3 regions of the Castellaniella sp. MT123 genome follow, and region 2 is predicted to be linked to each of the others. Evidence: predicted binding sites of a transcription regulator. Region 2 holds the regulator's gene; each other region holds the start of a gene.

Region 1 (7,246 bases), 1.5 Mb from region 2:
CTGACGGAATTCATGACGGCGCGCGCGCGCTTCGCTTCCGTCGAGTCCGGGGAATTCGTCAGGGTGGTTTTTGCCGCGTCATAGCCGGCCTGAGCCAGCTGCCCGGCGGTCACCGCCGTACATCCCTGCAAAGCTGCCATCACGGCTGCCAGCCCTGCGACCACCCCTGCCCGCAGCCATTGTTCGTACATCACTTCGTATCACCTCAAGAACGGTCAAAACTTTGCTCGACCGCCACGATACTGCAAGGACTAGTGTCCTGTCTGGTTAGTTCGGTCACTTAAATTCGGATGCATGGGCTTGTCAGGCAAGGCGCAAACCGCAGCGATAGCCATAGCTATCGCGAGGATTTGCAACGCAGCATGGCGAGGCCAGGCGCCGAAGGTAAGGATCTGAATTAGCCAGACAGGACACTAGGTATCGCTCAATCATGACTGTCACGCGGGACACCCGGATAGGGGTGGGGTAACCCGCCGATAAACTTATTACACTTGGACCAGGCACCGAATCGAATCCACTGGTATCGTCGCCGGTGACCCATTCACCCACCCATCATCCCACATGAAAGCATTGATCCTGGCCTGCCTGCTTCTATCTTCTACCCTGACCGGTTGCGCCGTCTACACGCCATCCGGCTCGGTGGTTGTCGATCCTGGTGGCGGCCCGGGCCGTGGCGGTTTCTGCCCGCCCGGACAAGCCAAGAAAGGCAACTGCTGATCCCGGAACGCCTCAGAATTCATCGTCGAACACGACCCCTTCGTCGGTACGGCGCATGACGCCGACCTTGTAGGCGGCAATGTCCTGCTCCTGCGGCGAAGCCTGGGTCTTGCTGATGTTCAGCCACTTCTCCATGTATTTGAGCGGGTTGGCCTGCGGGAATTCATACCGGTCGGTCTCGATACCCAGGGTGTTGTAGACATCTTTGGCGCAATACAGGGTCCATGCCGCCAGCCGGTCGCCATTCATGCCAACCAGTTCACGTCCCTCGGAAAACAGGTACTGGATCCAGTCCAGCTCGCTGTCGACCACTTCGGCGATCAATTGCTCGATCTCCAGCCGGCACTGCGCAAAGGCCTGCTGGCCGCGTTCGGTGCGCAGTTCATTGCGCAGCACGGCGCGATCCAGCTCGGCATGGATTTCCAGTTCGTCCTGGGCAATTTTCTGGATGGCCTTGCCGATGGGCTGGAACATGCCGGTGTCGCAGATGGCGAAGGTCACGGCGAAAGATGCCATGAACTGAATGCGTTCCATGCAGAACAGCGCCACTACCATCATGAACAGGGCGTTGTAGGTCGTCTGATCGTTTTTCAGATTACCCAGCGCGTATTGGTGCGACGCCTCGTAGCCCTCGCCGAAAGCTCTGACGACGCACGAGAGCCGGTCATGCGCCTGCCGCACACTGAGAATCTCGTCGATGATGGCCGACGGATCGTCGAAGGAATTGCGCACGATTTCGGAATAGGTCGCTGCGTGAACGACCTCGTTGTCCGAAATCCGCTGCCAGGCCGCCCACAGTTCCGAGGACGTGATGAAGGGCGCCAGAACGGGGGCGATCGAGCGCGAGGCGACGCTGTCGGCCTCCCACTGCCAGGCGAGCGTCTTGACCATCATGTCGTAGGTTGCTCGCGGGCAGCTCTTGAAGTCGGCGTTGCAGGACGAATAGTCGAACTCGTTCTCGTCCCAATCAAGGGATTTCTGGGTCTTGTACAGCGCCCAGATGTCGGGATAGTGACGGTTGATGGTGTCGAACAGGCCCTGCTTTTCGCCCATGAAGAGCAGCGGCTTGGCGTAGTCCTGTTTCTGATAGTTGAAGACGTTGTCAGACATGGCGGATGTTCCTGGTGAAAAGTGAGGCAACCGCCAGCGCGCGGCGCCCCGAAGGCGCGGCGGACGGTTGCCGGGTTGGATGAGCGCGAACAGGACGCTAAAGCGTGCAACCACCCGCGCAGACGGGGTCATCGGCGTTTTCCACGGCATCCGGCGCCGGGATCCGGGCGCTCAGGCCGATGCCGACGGCCCCGGCCAGCCGCACGAAGCCCTGGGCGGCCACCGAGAAATCGGCGACTTTCTTCATGCCGGCCGACGTCTTCTGGTTCATGTAGTACTTGGACTTCAGACCCATCTTCACGCGATACAGATAATTCTGGATCATCTCGGTGGATTCGATGCTGGCGTCGCCGATCACCTTGCGGTAGAAATCAGCCGAAATGCCCTGATCGGTCCATTTCTGGATGATGGCGTAAATGTCCGTCATGTCCTCTGTGGGAACGTCCCAGGCGGATTCGTACCACCGGCCCAGCGTGTCGCCCTCGGGCGCGGCCCAGTAGTTCACCCGCTGGTTGTCGGTCTTGATCATCGTCAGTTCGCGGATCGGGTAGACGCCGTTGGTGGTGCCCGACGAATTGGCCGAAGTTTCGGTGGGCATGTGGGCGGCCACCACCGAATTGCGGATCCCGCCATTGGCGACGATCTCGGCGCGCAGGCGTTCCCAGTCGTAGCGGTTCTCGAACGGCGCGATCTTGTCCACATTGCGGTTGTAGGTGTCGGTCGGCAGCCAGCCCTGAGGCCACCTGGTCTTGTGCATCCAGGGCGCGTTGCCCAGTTCCTTGCCCAGCCGCAGGCTGGCGCGCACCAGATGGTAGTAATGGCGTTCGGCGACCCAATGGACGAACTGCTTGCCTTCGGCTTCGGTGTAGCGCTTGTGATTCTTTGCCATCAGATGCGCCAGACCAAGCATGCCGACACCGGCATTCAGACGGGCTTTGGACGTCACCCCGACGTGCGGCAGTTCGTAGTCAGCCAGGTGAATGCACTTGTCGATCATCAGCAGCGCATAGTAGGCGACTTCGTCGTATTGCTCGTCGGATTCGATGTTCGACACCACGATGCCGGCCAGATTGCAGGTCGCGACTTCCGGCGAGGAATACCGGACGATTCGTTCGACCCGCGTGCCGTCCGCCAGTTCGTCACCGGCCTTCAGGTCCTCCAGGTAGACTGTCCCCCGGCGGGTTTCCACCACACCAGTGCCCGGCTGCAGCGTGCGCTGCCGGCCATCGGCATCCAGGAACTCCACGAAGGACACGTCGCCCGACTGATAGAGCTCAGTGATGTGGTTGTAGGGCGCCGTGGGCAGCGCGATTTCCGAGCACAGATTGGAGCTGTAGATCGTGCCATTGAAGGGCGTGTGCCGGTTCATCTCGTAGATGTTGTGCTCGTAGACGCGGCCCGTCTCGTTCCACTCGTTGATGGCCGTGATCAGCAATTCACGCGCATTGACGTAGTGCTTCTTGAAATTCGCGTTCTGTTCGTACTGGGTGTAGAGCGCCTCGAAACGCGGCTCGTCGTCGCTGTACAGGGCGTCGTACAGATCGGGAGCGGTGTAGCAGTTGAAGAGGAACACGTTCTCGTTGCGCGCGACCTTGCGTGCGAAGAACCGGTTGCCGCCCCAGGAATAATCCATCCCGCGGATCTTCTTGTCTTCCGTGGACATGGGGTTCTTCAGGCGCAGCAGGGTGTCGACTTCCGGATCGAAGATCGAGAAATAGCTGGTGCAGGCACCGCCCCGTCCGTTCTGCAGATTCGCCTTGATCTCGGCCACGACCGCCCGTAGATAGGGCAGCTTGCCCTGATGGCGGATCACGCCGCCGCGCACCGGATCGTTGACCGAGCGGGTCTGCAGGTAGGAACCGATCCCCGCACTCATGTAGGTCATGGTGTTGGCGATGTGGTTGCCCACTGCGATGGAACGCGCGGAATCGCCCGATGCGTACAGGCAGCAGCTGGCATAGCCGCGCAGCGGGGTGCCCAGGTTGATGTGGTTGGGCGTGGGCGCGTTGATGCGGTTTTTGGACAGGTGCTCGTAGAATTTTGCCACGTCGCGCATGCGGCGTTCGCGGGGCTGGTCCACCGCCAGCGCCATCGCCATGCGCATGTAGACGAACTGCGGGGTCTCGTAGTGGATGCCCTTGACGCGGTCGGAAATTGCATATTTTGACCGGTGCGTATGGATCTGATAGTGGGCGTATTCGAAATCCCGGGTGTGGTCGATCATGCCTTCGACCTGGAAATATTCCTCTTCCGAATAGTCCAGACGTTCCATGTAACCCAGGCCTTCGAGGCGCCGGTGCAGGGTCAACACCGTGGGAAAGGCTCCGTCGCAGACGTCCTTGAGTTCCTTCTGGGCCAGCGCGGCGTACAGACGGCCGGCCATGCGGTTATAGGACCAGGTGTCGGCATCCAGGCAGTGCCGGATGAGCTGCATCTGCAGGAATTCCGAGGAACACTCCTCGGGCATGTTGGTGACGGTCTCGAGCACCACCGACGGCCAGTCCACCCCATCGCCCAGAGTGGTGGCCCCCCATTCCCCCCAGCCATTCAGTTTCGACGGGATGAAGGGCTCTTTCCTGCCATCGCGTTTGATAACGGTCTTGATCATGGTGGTCGTCTTTTTTGAATGATGGATGAGAGGGGATCGGGTGCGTCCGTCGTGGAACGACATCCGATCCTGCGCACATGGTACACCAACCCTTGTGCGCAAACCACCTCAAAACACTACATGTAGTGATTCAAAAATTGACGATTTCCGACCGGCGGCAATCGCTGACGAGCGTGCCCGCCCGTCTCCTGTGGCGGAGCCGGGCGTATCGCGCGGAAAGCAACCGCATCAGACCCCGACGACCGACACGGCCTTGGTGTTGAGGTAGGCCTCCAGAGCCTCGGGGCCGCCTTCGGTGCCGTAGCCGGAATCCTTGATACCGCCAAACGGCAGCTCGGCCGAGGGGGTCGCCGGCTGATTGATCCACAGCATGCCGGCCTCGACCCCGTCGGACAGCAGCCGCACGTTCTTGAACGAACGGGTGAAGGCATAAGCCGCCAATCCGTAGGACAGGCGGTTGGCTTCGGCGATAGCTTCCTCGAGACGATCGAAAGGCAGGATGCCGGCCACCGGGCCGAAGGGCTCGTTGTTGAACAGGTCGGATTGCGTCGTCAAGCCGCTGATCAGAGTCGGTGCAAAGAAGTTGCCGACCTCGCCAACCCGGTGGCCGCCAGTCAGGATCTCGCCGCCACGCCGCCGGGCGTCATCGACGACCTGGGCCATCGCCGCCAGGCGACGGGGATTGGCCAGGGGTCCCAGGGTTGTCCCCTCGTCCAGGCCCGCCCCAACCTTGAGGGACTGCGTCTGCCGCACGAAGGCCTTGGTGAACTCGCCCACCAGGCTGCTGTGCACCAGGAAACGGGTCGGCGAGATACACACCTGGCCGGCGTTGCGGAATTTGGCCTTGCCGGCCGCGGACACGGCAAGCTCGACGTCGGCATCCTCGGCCACGATGACCGGCGCATGGCCCCCCAGTTCCATGGTTACCCGCTTCATGTGGGCGCCCGCCAGCGCGGCGAGCTGCTTGCCGACGGCGGTGGACCCGGTGAAGGTCACCTTGCGGATGACGGGATGCGGGATCAGATAACCGGAGATCTCGGCGGGATCGCCATATACCAGGCCGACCGTCCCCGGCGGCACCCCGGCATCCACGAAGGCCTGCAGCAGCGCTGCGGGTGACGCCGGCGTTTCCTCGGCTGCCTTGCACAGGAAGGAACAGCCTGTGGCCAGCGCGGCGCCCAGCTTGCGCACCACCTGGTTGATCGGAAAGTTCCAGGGGGTAAAGGCCGCCACCGGACCGACCGGTTCCTTCAGCACCAGTTGCTGGGCCGCAGGATTGCGCGAGGGCACGATGCGGCCATAAACCCGCAGCCCCTCGTCGGCAAACCACTCGATGATGCCGGTCGCCGCCAGGGTTTCGGCCCGGGCCTCGGCCAGCGGCTTGCCCTGCTCCAGCGTCAGCAGTCGTGCGATATCGCCGGCGCGCTCGCGCAGCAGGGCGGCCGCCCTGCGCATGGTCGCGGCGCGTTCGTGGGCGCTGGTGGCGCGCCAGGCCTCGAACCCCTGCTGGGCGGCGGCCAGAGCACGGTCCAGATCAGCCTTCCCGGCGTGCGCCACGCGGCCGATCACCTGCCCGGTCGCCGGATTGACGACGTCGAGCGTGCGGCCATCCGCGGCATCGACCCAGGCATTGGCGATCAGCAGCCGGGTATCGGGATAATGGGGCGTAGTCATGCAATGTTCCTCCGTCTGATGATGAGTAGCAGGCCCAAGCCCGGCCTGCTCCAGTGTGCCGCTGGCCGATCCTGATCATAGGCCGGCCACACGGGACGCTACTGGCACTGTATCAAAACAAGGGGCACCGCACGCCCCACACGCCGGAGCCCGGCGTACAAAGATCGGATCACCACAGGACGAAGAACAGCATCCAGGCCCAGCAGAACGGCAGCAGCCCCGCCGCCACCGCGAGGACAGCAGCTGCTCGCCGCAGCGGTTGCACCGTGCGCAAGCCGGCCAGACGCCACTCGAAGCGCAGGCTCCAGGCCAGAGCCAGCGTCAGCAGGGTGAAGCGCAGCGGATTGGCCCAACCGGTCGGCACACCCTCATGCTGGAGCAAGGTCAGGGTAGTCGCCGACAGGCCCAGGAACACCCCAACGCCCGCAGCCGGAATCAGGCCCTGAGCCAGTTTGTGGACGCCGGCCAGGGGACTGCGCAACAGCAGCCCCGCCGCATCGCGGACTCCAGGCCGCTGCGCCGCCGGCAACACCCGGTCGGCCAGCCAAAGACCGCAAAAAACAGCGCCGCCGACCACGACGGCTGCGCCAAAGATGAACATCAGGATGACCACGCCGTCCAGCCAGCTGAAGCTGTCGTTGACCTCTGGATAATGGGTCAGAATGAACCAGGGCGCATTGTCAGCCAGCGGCCAGTAGACGTCGTGGTTCACCAGCCAGGTGGCGATGGTCTGCTTGATCGTCACGAACCAGGGGCTGGCGCTCCAGAGAAACGCCCCAACGGCGATCCCCATCAAGCCAAAGACAATCAGCATCGTCTGCCAACCGCTGCCTTCGGCCACATGGATGATCTCGGCCTCAGGCGATCGCGGCGACAGCGCGATGGCCCCCCGGTAGTCGCTGCAACGGCCGCACATGTGGCATTCCGCCGCTCCCTGCATGTTGCGCAATGGCAGCAGAGGTGCACAGTTGATGGTTTCGGTGCGCCGCACCGGCGCGCGCCAGGCCTGGGCATCCACCCGGTAATACCAGGGAGCCAGCTTGGCCAACAGATTGAATACGCCACTGACTGGGCACAGGTATTTGCACCAGACGCGCTTGTTGCGACCGTACAGCCAGCCCACGATCATGGCAGCGA
Region 2 (7,246 bases):
AAAAGCCCTTGATTTGTAAAATCAAGGGCTTTGCATTCTGGCGGACAAGGGGGGATTCGAACCCCCGATACGCTATTCACGTATACACGCTTTCCAGGCGTGCGCCTTCAACCGCTCGGCCACCTGTCCTGAACGCCTGCCAGGGAACCCAGCAGACGAAGTCCAACATTCTAGCACATCATCCAGCCAGACCACCGGTGGCGACCACGCCCATCCCCCCGACCATGCGTTCCACATAACGGGCGATCAGGTCGATCTCCAGATTGACCGGTGAACCGACCTCGAGATTGCGCAAGGTCGTCACCTGCACCGTGTGCGGAATCAGGTTGATGGAGATCTCCGTGCCTTCTTCCTGATCCTCGACCCGGTTGACGGTCAGGCTGACCCCATTGACCGTGATCGAGCCCTTGTAGGCCAGGTATTTCGACAGATGCGCAGGCACGATGACACGCAATTCGATCGATTCGGCCACCGCGTCCAGGACGGTGACGTGGCCGACGCCATCGACGTGGCCCGAAACCAGATGCCCATCCAGACTATCGCCCAGTCGCATGGCGTGTTCAAGATTGACCTCGCCCTCGCGGTCCAGACCGCAGGTGTGAACCAGGCTTTCCCGCGACACATCGACCTCGAAGGCCTCGTCGTGCAAGGCGACCACCGTCATGCAGGCGCCCTGGATGGCAATCGAATCCCCCAGACGGGTCGATTGCAGCGGCAATCCGCCAGCGGCGATCGTCAGGCGGACACCGGCATCGTCCCCGGCGCCCAGGGGGTGAACGTGGGTGATGCGGCCCACGGCCGCGACGATTCCAGTAAACATGATGATCCCATCCAGAAAAGTGTCGGTTGACGCTACAGGCGCCGCCCCCGCGAAGCACGCCCTACGCGGCTGCCTGCTGTTCGGTCAGACCACACGCGGCCCTCAATGCCTGCCAACGATCCGCTTGGCGCAGATGCAGGCGCATGTCCCGGCCCAACTGTACCGCATCCAGGAATTCATAACGGTAAGCCTGATCCAGCCCGGCGATGGGCGCCGGCAAAGCCGCCAGACCCTGCCCCGCCCCCAGGACGCAGGGCGCGACATAGCCGATCCATTCATCGACATGATTGCCCGCCACCAGAGCACCCAGCAGGCGCGCCCCGGCCTCGACGTGCACCTCGTTGATTTCGTGCGCGCCCAGCCACTGCATGAGGCCATCCAGATCGATGGCGCCGTTGCTGCCGACCGGTAGCTGAATGACCCGCACGTTACGCGCCGCCAACCGCGCCGCCTTGCCGGCATCGACCCGGGACGTGAACACCCAGACCGGGTTGCCGTTGAAGAGTCGCGCCCGCTCGGAAATGATGAACTGGGTATCCAGCACGGCGCGGATCGGCTGCCGCACCGTCTGGACCGCGCGCACGTCCAGCATGGGATCGTCGGACAACACCGTGCCAATCCCGGTCAGGACGAGACAGGCCCGGGCACGCCAACGATGCCCGTCGGCGCGGGCGGATTCCCCGGTGATCCACTGGGACCGTCCGTCCGGCAGTGCCGTGTGCCCGTCAAAGGATGCCGCCGATTTCAGCCACACCCAGGGGGTGCCACGCGTCATGCGGGCGCAGAAACCCGGGTTCTGAGCGAGTGCGTCTTCGGCAAACAGGCCGACAGCCACCGTAATACCGGCGGCGCGCAGGCGCCCGATCCCGTGTCCGCATACCCGCGGGTTCGGATCCTGCAAGGCGACCACGACGCGCGCGACCCCGGCGGCGATCAGCGCATCCGCACAAGGCGGCGTACGCCCCTGATGACTGCAAGGTTCCAGTGTGACGTAGGCGGTGGCCCCGTGGACGTCAATCCCCTGCTCGGCCGCTGCCTGCAAGGCCTGGGCCTCGGCGTGGCGCCCGCCGACCGCCTGCGTGCTGCCTTCGGCCAGCCAGCGGCCGTCGCGCACCAGCACACAGCCGACGCGAGGATTTGGATTGCTGACGAAAAGTGCCTGTTCAGCCACCGCCAGGGCCCGCCGCATCCAACGGTGATCCTCGGTGGAAAAGGCGGTGGATTCAGGCCCCGTCATGATCGTCGCCATCATTGGCGGTCTGGAATTCGTCGATTGTCTGCACGAATTCGTGGATGTTCTCGAAGCTGCGATAGACCGAGGCGAACCGCACATAGGCCACCTGGTCGAGCTCGCGCAGGGCCTCCATGACGAGTTCGCCCACATAACCGGACGGGACTTCGCGCTTGCCGCTGGTCAGCAGGCGTTCCTGGATACGGGCGACGGCGGCGTCCAGCGCGGTGGCGCTGACAGGCCGCTTGCGCAGGGCCAGAGCCATGCTGGCCCGCAGCTTGGCCGGATCGAAATCAACCCGGGCCCCGTTGCGCTTGACGACCGCCGGCATCATGAGATCGACGCGTTCGTAGGTCGTGAAACGCCGATCGCAGTCGGTGCAGCGCCGGCGCCGACGGATCGTGTCGCCTTCTTCGGAGACCCGGGAATCCACCACCTGGGTATCGGGACAGCTGCAGAACGGACACTTCATCAGGATGACGGGTGCCCGTCGGCACCCGCTCCGGTTGGATTAGCGATAGACAGGCAGGCGCGTGGTCAGTTCGTTGACTTTGGCACGCACGCGCGCAACGTTGTCGGCGTCGTTGGGATTGTCGAGCACGTCGGCGATCAGATTGCCGGTGAGCTCGGCCTCGGCTTCCTTGAAGCCGCGCGTGGTCATGGCGGGCGTCCCCAGGCGGATGCCGCTGGTGACGAAAGGCTTTTCCGGGTCGTGCGGAATGGCGTTCTTGTTGACCGTGATGTGGGCCTGACCCAGGACGGCCTCGGCGGCTTTGCCGGTGATGCCCTTGGCGCGCAGATCGACCAGCATGACGTGGCTTTCAGTACGGCCGGACACGATGCGCAAGCCGCGCTTGACCAAGGTATCGGCCAGCACGCGGGCGTTGGCAGCCACCTGGGCCGCATAGGCCTTGAATTCGGGCTGCAGGGCCTCGCCGAAGGCGACGGCCTTGGCCGCGATCACGTGCATCAGCGGTCCCCCTTGAATGCCCGGGAAGATCGCCGAATTGATGATCTTTTCGAATTCCGACTTCATCAGGATGACGCCGCCGCGCGGACCGCGCAAGGACTTGTGGGTCGTGGTGGTGACAAAATCGGCATGCGGCACCGGGTTGGGGTAGACCCCGCCCGCGACCAGCCCGGCATAGTGGGCGATGTCCACCATGAGCAGCGCGCCGTTGTCGTGCGCGATGCGCGCCATGCGTTCGAAATCGATGCGCAGGGAATAGGCCGAGGCACCGCCCACGATCAGTTTGGGCTTGATGGTGCGGGCGAGTTCTTCGAGCTGGTCGTAGTCCAGGACCTCATTGGCATCCAGGCCATAGGAATGGAATTCGTACAGTTTGCCCGAGGCGTTGACGGGCGATCCGTGCGTCAGGTGGCCGCCTTCGGCCAGGCTCATGCCCAATACCTTGTCGCCCGGCTTGAGTACCGCCATGTAGACGCCCTGATTGGCCTGCGAACCCGAATTGGGCTGCACGTTGGCCGCCTCGGCCCCGAAAATCTGTTTGACACGATCGATGGCCAGCTGTTCCACCACGTCCACGTATTCACAGCCGCCATAGTAACGCTTGCCCGGATAGCCTTCGGCGTATTTATTGGTGAGCTGGGTGCCCTGGGCCTGCATGACGGCGGGGCTGGCGTAGTTTTCCGAAGCGATCAGTTCGATGTGCTGTTCCTGGCGGGCGTTTTCCTGTTGGATAGCGGCCCAGATGGCCGGATCGGCCTGATCGAGAGTGCGGGAGCGGACAAACATGGGGATTCCTGAGGACTGAAGGATATGAAAGCGATTGAAACGGGTCGGGTCAGCCCATTCTAGCGCGAACCCGGCGCATCACAGCGCATGCAGCCGGGGGTTCAAGGTATAGCTGCCGCTGATGGAGGCCTTGGCCAGCACGTGACCCTGCATGGCCGCCAGCGCCTGAGGCCCGGTAAACCGGCCCGAGACGCCCAGCTCGGCGACATCCAGGGCGTAAACGGTGAAAACGTAGTGATGGACGATCGCATCGTTCCAGGGCGGGCATGGCCCGTCATAGCCGAAATAATCGCCGCTCATGTCGCGGTCGGCGGCAAACCAGTCGGTATAGTCGTTCAGCCCCTGACGAGTGCCGTCCAGCGCCAGAGGGCCGGCCTTGCCGCGTGGCGTGATGCCGCTGGAATAGCTGCCTTCGGGCAGGTTGCGCACGTCGGCGCCTACGTCGACCAACACCCAGTGGTGAAAATCCGTGCGCGGCAGGTCGGCCGGAACCTCGCGACCGATCTGATTGACGTCGTCGGGCTGGGTCGGGACGTCGGGATCGACGCACAGGATGGCGAAAGACCGGACACCGTCAGGCACGTCCGACCAGGCCAGGTGCGGGTTGCAGTTACCCGCCAGGGCCACATGAGATTGCGGATCGATGCGTCCGAACGCGATGCGTTCGGGAATGACCCCCTGATCGGGGAAAGATTCGCTGTGCAGTTTCATGGGCCCTCCGGGGAGTTGGCCTAGGTCAGGGTAACCCGGGCGAATTTGCGTTTGCCGACCTGCATGACGTAGGTGCCAGCCGGCAACTGCAGGGATTTGTCTTCGATCCGTTCGCCGTCGATGCGCACGCCGCCTTGTTCGATGTTGCGCTGCGCCTCGGAGGCCGAAGCCGCCAGACCGGATTCGCGCAGGATTTTCAGGATGCCCATGGGCGATGCGCCTGCGGTGACTTCCGGCATGTTTTCCGGAATGACCCCATCCCGGAACTGTGCGTTGAAGTGTTCCAGCGCCTGACTGCCGCAGCCCGCCCCATGGAAGCGGTCCACGACTTCCTGGGCCAGCAGGACCTTGGCATCGCGCGGATTGCGCCCGCCCTCGATTTCCGCCTGCAGGCCGGCAATGGCGTTCAGCGAACGAAACGACAGCAGTTCAAAATAGCGCCACATCAGGGTGTCGGAAATCGACATCAGCTTGCCGAACATGGAGTCCGGCGTTTCGGTGATGCCGATGTAGTTGCCCTTGGATTTGGACATCTTTTCGACCCCGTCGATACCCTCGAGCAAGGGCATCGTCAGGATGCACTGGGGTTCCTGGCCGTATTCCTTTTGCAGTTCGCGGCCGACCAGCAAGTTGAATTTCTGGTCGGTGCCACCGAGTTCCAGGTCGGCCTTCAGGGCCACCGAGTCGTACCCCTGCAGCAGCGGATACAGGAATTCGTGAACCGAAATCGGCACGCCGCCCCGGAAGCGACGGGTGAAGTCGTCGCGCTCCATCATGCGCGCCACGGTGTAACGGGAGGCGAGCTGGATCAACCCACGCGCACCCAGCGGGTCGCACCATTCGGAGTTGTAGCGGATTTCGGTGCGCGTCGGGTCCAGCACCAGGCTGGCCTGCGCGTAATAGGTTTCGGCGTTGGCCCGGATCTGTTCCGGCGTCAACGGCGGGCGGGTGGTGTTGCGCCCGCTGGGGTCGCCGATCTGGGCGGTGAAGTCGCCAATCAGGAAGATCACGGTATGACCCAGATCCTGCAACTGACGCATTTTGTTCAGGACGACCGTGTGCCCAAGGTGAATGTCGGGCGCGGTGGGATCCAGGCCCAGTTTGATGCGCAAGGGCGTGCCGGTTGCGCGGCTGCGGGCCAGCTTGGCGGTAAATTCGGAAACCACGAGGAGCTCGTCACAGCCCCGCTGGGCCACGCGCAGATCATCGGCAATCTGGGGGTCTTCGGGAATGCTGAGAGACGACATGGCAGACGCTAATATCAGAAAAATTGAAAAAATGCTCGAAAAACGGAAGGTAATGCGCTAGCATAACGTGCTTTCGCAGCTTCTGTACAACACATTCGACGCCCAAGCAAGCGCCGGAACCTCATATTAGCAGAGCCTTCCGCCTGCCAGTGCCTCGTTCCTCCGGTATGCATATCCCCCGAACCGATAGCGTTCGCCAGACGAACACAGCGTCCTTGTACAGCCTGAATTTCTGAACCGATTTTTTTTGCCCATGATGCCTGAAGCCCACCAGACGCAACGCCACCGCCACATCACACGCAGTCTGCTGTTCGCCGCCGGGGGCTTGTTTCTGACCGCCGCCGCCTTGGCTGTCGTCAAACCCGCCACCCCGCCGGAACCTGTCTTCCAGGCGCGCCAGACCCTCGACCTGCCCCCCATGGGCGGAATCGCCCACAACGCAGCCCCCTACATCGCCTCGACACGCATCCGCCGTGGTGACACAGTGGCCGATTTGCTGCACCGCCTGGGAATCCGCGAGGATGGGTTGCTGACCTTCCTGACGCACGATGACAGCGCGCGATCCATCTATAAGCTCTTCCCCGGCCGCTCTGTGCAGGCCGCTCTGGACGACCAGGGCAACCTGCTGTGGCTGCGCTATGCGCACACACCCGGCACCAGCGACAAATCCGGCGTCGCGTCGGCCTGGCTCGAGATCCGGCCCGACGGGCATGGCGGCTTCGATGCACAAGAACGCACCACCGCCGCCGCGCGCGAGACCCGCATCGCGGAAGGCGAAATCACCAGTTCGCTGTTCGGCGCGGCCGACGAGGCGCAACTGCCCGACGCCATCACCCTGGAAATGGTGGACATCCTGGGCAGCCGCATCGATTTCCTGAAGGACCTGCGCAAGGGCGACCGCTTCCGTGTCGTCTACGACGCCTACATGCATGACGGCGAGGAAGTCGGCTCCGGCCGCATCAGCGCCCTGGAATTTATCAACAAGGGCAAGACCTACAGCGCAATCTGGTTCCAGGATTCCCAGGGCCAGAGTGGCTACTACGACTTCTCAGGCGCCAGCCTGAAAGGCGCCTTCCTGCGCACCGCCATCAAGTTCACACGGATCAGTTCACGCTTTGGCATGCGCATGCACCCGGTCCACAAGCACTGGGCCGGCCACAAGGGCGTGGACTACGCGGCCCCGTCGGGCACACCGATCCACGCCACGGCCGACGGCACAGTGGAATTCATCGGCCAGCAGACCGGCTACGGCAACGTCATCATCCTGAAGAACTTCGGCAAATACTCGACGCTGTACGCACACCAGAGCCGTTTCGCCTCGGGCCTGAGGAAGGGTGACCATGTGCAGCAGGGCCAGCTGATCGGCTATGTCGGCCAGACCGGCTGGGCAACCGGCCCGCACCTGCATTACGAATTCCGCATCAACAACCAGCCGGTGGACCCGCTGGCGACTGACCTGCCGCTGGCCCGCGCACTGGACA
Region 3 (7,246 bases), 890 kb from region 2:
CGGCGCAGCTTCGCCGATTACGCCGTGCGCATGCTGCTCGATGCGATGGAGAGCTGACCGCCGATCCGCGTGGCGGCACGGGCCGCCTGCGGGGGCGATCGCGGCGCCTACCCGCGCCGCAGCTCGAATGACGGAAACAGCGCCGCCAGTGCGTCGCTGACCGCCGCACATGGCCAGTCCCGCAAGGACTGGCCATGTGCGTTCAGAGCCTCGTCGGCGCAGCCTTGGGGCCGGAATACCTGCACTGCGTAGCGGCGCACCCCGTATTGCGCCAGTGTCTGGCCCAGCGCCAGCAAGCCGTCCTGGCTGATCAGATCGGGGTGCGCCGTTGTGCGGCATTCGAAATCCACTCCGCTGTCCAGCACGGCCCGCAAACTGTCGCGCGCGGGTTCGCCGCTGCGGGTCACCCCAGTGATCCGTTCGTAGTCCTCAAAGCTGGCTTTGATGTCCAGACCCACCCAGTCCACAGCGGGCAACACCTGTGCGAGCCGGCGCGGGTGGGTCCCGCCCGTGTGCAGGCCAATGCGGTAACCCAGGGCCCTGACCTGGTCGATCGCGGCGCCCAGGCCGGGATCCATAGTGGGCTCGCCGCCGCTGAAGACGACACCGTCGATCAGGCCGACCCGGCGCCGCAGGAAGGCCAGGACGCCATTCCAGTCGAGCGGGCTGTCGGCGGTGCGGGGCTGCAAGTGCGGGTTGTGGCAATAGCCGCAGCGCCAGGGGCAGCCCTGGACGAAGATGACGGCGGCCAGCAGGCCGGGATAGTCGGTGGCGGTGAAGGGCACCAGGCCGCCGATCTTGATGCGTGTGGTGGTTGGCATTTTGCTTGGGGGGAGTGTTCTACGCACCGGCCTCGTCCCGGCCTGGAACGCCGTCGCGACGGCGTCCGCGGTGGAATGACCAGTGCTCTGTGCTTATGCGGCGTGTCGAGCCGGGGCTTGCCCCGTGCGCCGTTCGACGAAGAAGCGGCGCTCGTGAAATTCGCCCTTCTTGCCGATATTGAAGGACGACATGGGCCGGTGGTAGCCCATGACGCGGGTCCAGATCTCGCAGGGCTGGCGTTCGGCGTCGTTCAGTGTGATGGGGGTGTGGGTCATGATGTGCTCCTGAAAGGATGGTGAGTGAAAAAATGCCGGGCCCGGCAGGCCCGGACGGGTGAAAAGGGTGGGCCGGCGCTCAGGCCGGGCTGGCGGCCGCGATGCCCTCGGTGACCGGGGCGGCTGTCGAGGCAGTGACCCGTTTGCGTGCCAGCAGTTCATCGTCGCAGGTCGGGCAGAAGTCGTGCCGGCCCGGCAGGTAGCCGTGCTTCGGGCAGATGGAAAAGGTCGGCGTGATCGTGATGTAGGGCAGCGAGAAGCGGCTGAGCGTGCGGCGCACCAGGGTGCGGCAGGCCTCGGCCGACGACAGCGGTTCGGTCATATACAGATGCAGTACCGTACCGCCGGTGTACTTGCGTTGCAGCTCATCCTGGCGTTCCAGGGCCTCGAAGGGGTCGTCGGTGAATCCCACCGGCAACTGCGACGAATTGGTGTAGTAGGGCATGTCGGGCGTGCCCGCCTGCAGGATATCCGGCCAGCGGGCACGGTCTTCCTTGGCGAAGCGATAGGTCGTGCCTTCGGCCGGGGTGGCTTCCAGGTTGTATAGGTGGCCGGTGGCTTCCTGGAATTCGATCATGCGGGCGCGGACATGGTCCAGCAGGCGCACGGCGAAGGCATGGCCCCAGGGGGTGGTCAGATCATGTTCGTCGCCGGTGAAGTTGCGGATCATTTCATTGACGCCGTTGACCCCCAGCGTGGAAAAATGGTTGCGCAGGGTCCCCAGGTAGCGGCGGGTATAGGGGAACAGGCCGTCGTCCATGTGCTGCTGGATGACCCGGCGTTTGATTTCCAGACTGTCGCGCCCCAGGGCCAGCAGTTCGTCCAGCCTGGCGAGCAGACCGGGTTCGTCGTTCGGGTGCAGGTAGCCCAGGCGGGCGCAGTTGATGGTGACCACACCCAGGGATCCGGTCTGCTCGGCCGAGCCGAACAGGCCGTTGCCGCGCTTGAGCAGTTCGCGCAGATCCAGCTGCAGGCGGCAGCACATGGACCGGATCATGTTGGGCTTCAGTTCCGAATTGATGAAGTTCTGGAAGTAGGGCAGGCCGTATTTCGCCGTCATCTCGAACAGCCGTTCGGCGTTGGGGCTGTGCCAGTCGAAGTCCGGCGTGATGTTGTAGGTCGGGATGGGGAAGGTGAAAGCCCGTCCGTGCGCATCGCCCGCCATCATGACCTCGATGTAGGCCTGATTGATCATGTCCATCTCGGCCTGCAGATCGCCGTAGGCGAAGGGCATTTCTTCGCCACCGATCACGGGCACCTGCTCGCGCAGGTCTTCCGGGCAGACCCAGTCGAAGGTCAGGTTGGTGAACGGCGTCTGCGTTCCCCAGCGGGAGGGGACGTTCAGGTTGTAGATCAGTTCCTGGATGCACTGGCGCACCTGGTCGTACGTCATGGCGTCCTTGCGGATAAAGGGCGCCATGTAGGTGTCGAAGGAACTGAAGGCCTGGGCGCCGGCCCATTCGTTCTGCAGCGTGCCCAGGAAATTGACGATCTGGCCGACCGCGCTGGACATGTGGCGCGGCGCGGCGGATTCGACTTTGCCGGGCACGCCGTTCAGGCCTTCGTTGAGCAGCGTGCGCAGCGACCAGCCGGCGCAGTAGCCCGACAGCATGTCCAGGTCGTGGATGTGCAGGTCGCCCTGGCGGTGAGCCTGGCCGACGGTTTCCGGGTAGACGTGACTGAGCCAGTAATTGGCGATCATCTTGCCCGAGGTGTTCAGGATCAGCCCGCCCAGCGAGTACCCCTGGTTGGCGTTGGCGTTCACGCGCCAGTCCTGCTGGCGCAGGTATTCGTCGATGGAACGGATGACGTCCACGTGGGGAATGGGGCGCTCGGCCGGGCTCTGGGGCTGGATGGAAGTCATCCGGAATTCCTCTATATATTGTGTATTCGTGAATATTAAACACAATATATAGTGTCATCAAGCGATCCAGAGCCTTTTTCTGATAGCCTTGATGGGGGTCAAGAACAGACGCGGCGCACCGCCACCCGGTCAGTGCCTGGATGGCGGTGCGATTCCCAGAGGGCCAAGGATGACGGGCTGCGGTACGTATCGCAGCGTCAGGACAGATCGATCCAGATCGTCTTGAGCTGGGTGTATTGGTCGTGCGCGTGGATGGAGTTGTCGCGGCCGCCGAAACCCGACTGCTTATAGCCGCCGAATGGCGTCGAGATGTCGCCCTCGCCGAAGCTGTTGACGGTGACGGTGCCGGCGCGCAGCATCCGGGCGCCTCGGATCACCCGTTTGCCGTTGGCCGAGAAAATCGAGGCGGCCAATCCATAGTCGGTGTCATTGGCGACCGCGATGGCTTCCTCGAAGCTGTCGACGGTGATCACGCTCAGGATGGGACCGAAGATTTCTTCGATGGCCAGTTTCGAGTCGCGCCGGGTGTCGACGATGGTGGGTTCGACGAAGCCTTCGGACACGATCTTGCCGCCCATCAGGACTTTTTCCGCCCGGGTCGCTTCCAGGTAAGCGCTGACCTTCTGGAAGTGTGCTTTCGATACCAAGGCGCCGACGCGCACGGCGGGATCCAGCGGATCCCCCACGATCCATTGCGCAGCCTCGGCCTTGACTCGTTCGAGCAGGCGATCCTTGATGCCGCGCTGGACGATCAGCCGGGACGCAGCCGAGCAGTTTTCCCCCATGTTCCAGAACGCGCCGTTGACGACGTGCGCCGCCACGGTGTCCAGGTCTTCCGCGTCGTCCAGAACGACGCAGGGGTTCTTGCCGCCCAGTTCCAGTACCACTTCTTTGAGGTTGCTGGCGGAGGAATAATTCAAGAAGCGCCGCCCGGTCGCCGTCGAGCCGGTGAAGCTGACCATGTCCACGTCGGGATGTTTGCCCAGGGGCTCACCGACTTCGGTGCCGGAACCGGTGACGATGTTCAGTACGCCGGCCGGCAGCCCGGCCTGGACCGACAGTTCGGCTACGCGCAGCGCTGTCAGCGTCGTTTCTCCGGCGGGCTTTATGACGACCGAGCAGCCGGAGGCCAGGGCGGGGCCGATTTTCCAGGCCAGCATCAGCAGCGGAAAGTTCCAGGGCAGCACCAGGCCGACGACGCCGACGGGCTCGCGCACCACCAGGGCGATGTGGCTGTCCGAGGCGGGGGCGACCTGATCGTAGATTTTGTCGATCAATTCGGCGTGCCATTTGAGCACGTGGATGGTTTCCGGCACATCCACGGTTTCGCAGTCGAAGATGGTCTTACCGCTGTCGATGCTTTCCAGTACGGCCAGTTCGCGGGCGTGCGTTTCCATCAGATGGGCCAGGCGCAGCAGGGTTTCCTTGCGCTCGCGGGGGTGGATGCGCGACCAGCGGCCGTCTTCGAATGCGGCGCGCGCGGCGCCGACGGCCAGATCCACGTCTTCGGCGTTGCAGGCGGCAATCTCCGTCAGCACTTCGTTAGTGGCGGGATTGGCGGTGGTGAAGGTCCGGCCCGAGATTGACGGGCGGAATACGCCATCGATGAAGGCGTGTTGCGGCAGTTTCAGTTCTGCTGCGATGTGGTGGTATTGGGCCGTGGTGAGGAAGTCGGACATGGGGACTCTCTGGGTTGATGAACGATGGGGCGTCGGCAATGGGCTAGGTGTGATCGGAGCGCGTTATCGTGATGGACGGGGTTTCCCCCTGCCGCCCAGGGCCGCTTTGGACAGCCGATCCATCAGCAGCGCCACCGCGACGATGGCCAGGCCGGCACGCAGCCCCAGGCCCATTTCCATGCGCGTCAGACCGCGGGTGACTTCCGCACCCAGGCCGCCCGATCCGACCAGACCGGCCAGGACCACCATCGCCAGCGACATCAGAATGCACTGGTTCAGGCCGACCAGCAGCGTGGGCATGGCAGCCGGGATTTCGATCTTCAGCAGCACGGTGCGCGGCGGCGCGCCCAGCGCCTGGCCCAGTTCCTGCAGATCGTGCGGGATCTGCTTGAAGGCCAGCGTCGTCAGGCGCAGCATCGGCGGGATGCCGTAGACGATGGTGGCGATGATGGCCGGGACGCTGCCCAGGCTGAACAGGATCACGGCCGGGATCAGATACACCCAGGGCGGCACGGTTTGCATGATGTCCAGTATCGGACGCAGAACGGCTTCCAGAGCCGGCCGGCGGGCGGCCAGCACGCCCAGCGGAAAGGCGATGGCCACGGACAGGACGACGGCCACCGTGACGAGGGTGATCGTCTGGATGGCTTCGGGCCACAGGCCCACGCCCCAGCAGAATCCCTGCGTCAGGGCTGTGATGACGGCGGGGCGCAGACCCAGCAGCTTCAGGACCAGCGCGGTGCTGACGAGGATTAGCGCCCACGGCGGCAGGATCATCAGGAGCGCGGTCAGGCCGTCCAGCACGAGCTGGATGACATCGCTGATGAGGGCGAACAAGGGATGCCAATGGACATTCAGCCAATCCACCGCCGGGGTCAACCAGGCGCCGGGCGAGAGGGTCGGAAGGATCGCGCTCATGCTTTTCTCCCTTTGGGGCTGGAGGCGCCGGCGCTTTGGCTGAGCCGGTCCAGAATCATGGTCAGGATCACGATAGCCAGTGCCGCGTCGATGGACTTGGCAATGTCAAGCTTGCGGATCGCGTCGTAAATGGTCTGACCCAGGCCGCCGGAACCGACGATGCCGGCGATGACGACCATGCCGAAGGCCATCATCAGGCTCTGGTTGATGCCGGCCATGATGCTGGGCAGGGCGAACGGCAGCCGGATCTTGGTGAACATCTGCCAGCGTGTCATGCCGGTAGCCATGCCCAGTTCGAGATATTCGACCGGCGCCATCCTCATGCCGAGCGCCGCCAGGCGGAAGGCCGGGGGAAACGCCACAACCAGGGTGGCGACCAGCGCGGTCGCCGGCCCGTAGCCGAGCAGCGCAATCCCGGGTAGCAGATAGATGTACGGGGGCAGCGTTTGCAGCAGATCCAGCATGGGTTCAGCCAAGTGGCTCATCCCGCGGATATAGACGCTCAGGATGCCTGACGGGATCGCCAGCAGCAGCGCCAGCAAAGTGGCGGCGATCACCAATGCCAGCGTGGCGGTGGTCTCGGGCCATAGATTCATCATCTGGCAGATCACCAGGGCAGCGGCGGACAGGACCCCGAAGCGCCGGCTGACGAGGCGCCAGCCCAGCAGGCCAACCACCCCCGCCACGATATAGAACGGCGCCAGGTTCAGGACCCACAGGATGGCGGCGTTGAGGCCTTCCAGCCCCGCTTGGATGGCGGTGAAGATCTGGCTGGAGCTGTCTGTCAGACGGGCCAGGGCGTCTTCCATCCAGCCGTCGAACGCGGAGATCAGATCGGTATGGTTCATGAGATGCGCTCCTGGAGCAGGTCAATGCGCGGCGGGCCGTTCGTTGCCCTGGATGCCGTTGAGCAGATCGCGGGGCGAGACGATGCCAATGGGGCTGCCGTCGCCCATGATGGCCACCGAGTCCAGTTCCTTGAGGGTGGACAGCGTGATCAGTTCGGCGATGTCGGTCTCGGCCGCGGCGCGTGGCAGGGCCTCGATGGCGACGTCCGGATACGCGGCGCGGAATTCGGCGACCGGCCGCATGATGGAACGGGCTTTGACGAGATGCAGGCGGGAGATGCCGGCCACGAATTCCGCCACATAGTCGTCGGCGGGGTTGCGGACTATTTCCTCGGCGGTCCCGACTTGTATGAGGACGCCGTCCTTCATGATGGCGATACGGTCGCCGATGCGGATCGCTTCTTCCAGGTCGTGCGTGATGAACGCAGCCGATTTGCCCAGTTGTTTGGTCAACGTGCGGAATTCATCCTGCAATTGCCGTCGGATCAAGGGGTCGAGCGCGCTGAACGGTTCATCCATCAGGATGATCTCGGGATCGGAGGCGATGGCGCGCGCCAGTCCGACGCGCTGTTGCATGCCGCCTGACAGTTCATTGGGGTAGTGGTGTTGCCAGTCGGCCAGGCCGACCTTGTCCAGCGCTTCCGCTGCGATCTTGTTGCGTTTTTCTTTGGGCACTCGCTGGACTTCCAGGCCGAAGGCGGTATTTTCAAGCACGGTGCGCTGGGGCAGCAGGGCGACGCTCTGGAACACCATGCCGATATGGTGCGCGCGCATGTTGCGCAAGCCGGCGGCGTCCAGGGTGGCCAGATCCTTGCCTTTGACCAGCACTCGGCCCTGGGT

Evidence for each region. Region 2 encodes NrdR, which represses ribonucleotide reductase genes. Its sites were predicted from a motif close to CACNANATNTNGTG; they were not measured.
Region 1: a site for NrdR is predicted at 4,550-4,563, ahead of ABCV34_RS01935 (ribonucleoside-diphosphate reductase subunit alpha). Genes of this name have one in related genera too.
Region 3: a site for NrdR is predicted at 3,002-3,015, ahead of ABCV34_RS06280 (ribonucleoside triphosphate reductase). Genes of this name have one in related genera too.

The regions. Positions count from the first base shown of each region.
Region 1 covers NZ_CP154879.1:421,225-428,470, reverse strand. Annotated here, with positions in the region: gene ABCV34_RS01950 (hypothetical protein) at 1-194, opposite strand, end outside; gene ABCV34_RS01945 (hypothetical protein) at 562-717, shown strand; gene ABCV34_RS01940 (ribonucleotide-diphosphate reductase subunit beta) at 730-1,827, opposite strand; gene ABCV34_RS01935 (ribonucleoside-diphosphate reductase subunit alpha) at 1,925-4,435, opposite strand; gene ABCV34_RS01930 (NAD-dependent succinate-semialdehyde dehydrogenase) at 4,664-6,109, opposite strand; gene ABCV34_RS01925 (4Fe-4S binding protein) at 6,279-7,246, opposite strand, start outside.
Region 2 covers NZ_CP154879.1:2,248,529-2,255,774, forward strand. Annotated here, with positions in the region: tRNA gene ABCV34_RS10535 (tRNA-Ser) at 39-129, opposite strand; gene ABCV34_RS10540 (riboflavin synthase) at 179-820, opposite strand; gene ribD (bifunctional diaminohydroxyphosphoribosylaminopyrimidine deaminase/5-amino-6-(5-phosphoribosylamino)uracil reductase RibD) at 882-2,057, opposite strand; gene nrdR (transcriptional regulator NrdR) at 2,044-2,523, opposite strand; gene glyA (serine hydroxymethyltransferase) at 2,563-3,807, opposite strand; gene ABCV34_RS10560 (YbhB/YbcL family Raf kinase inhibitor-like protein) at 3,886-4,518, opposite strand; gene tyrS (tyrosine--tRNA ligase) at 4,539-5,765, opposite strand; gene ABCV34_RS10570 (peptidoglycan DD-metalloendopeptidase family protein) at 6,019-7,246, shown strand, end outside.
Region 3 covers NZ_CP154879.1:1,360,277-1,367,522, reverse strand. Annotated here, with positions in the region: gene ABCV34_RS06295 (sarcosine oxidase subunit gamma family protein) at 1-57, shown strand, start outside; gene ABCV34_RS06290 (anaerobic ribonucleoside-triphosphate reductase activating protein) at 108-821, opposite strand; gene nrdD (anaerobic ribonucleoside-triphosphate reductase) at 915-1,097, opposite strand; gene ABCV34_RS06280 (ribonucleoside triphosphate reductase) at 1,177-2,961, opposite strand; gene ABCV34_RS06275 (aldehyde dehydrogenase) at 3,159-4,640, opposite strand; gene ABCV34_RS06270 (ABC transporter permease subunit) at 4,704-5,558, opposite strand; gene ABCV34_RS06265 (ABC transporter permease subunit) at 5,555-6,406, opposite strand; gene ABCV34_RS06260 (betaine/proline/choline family ABC transporter ATP-binding protein) at 6,428-7,246, opposite strand, start outside.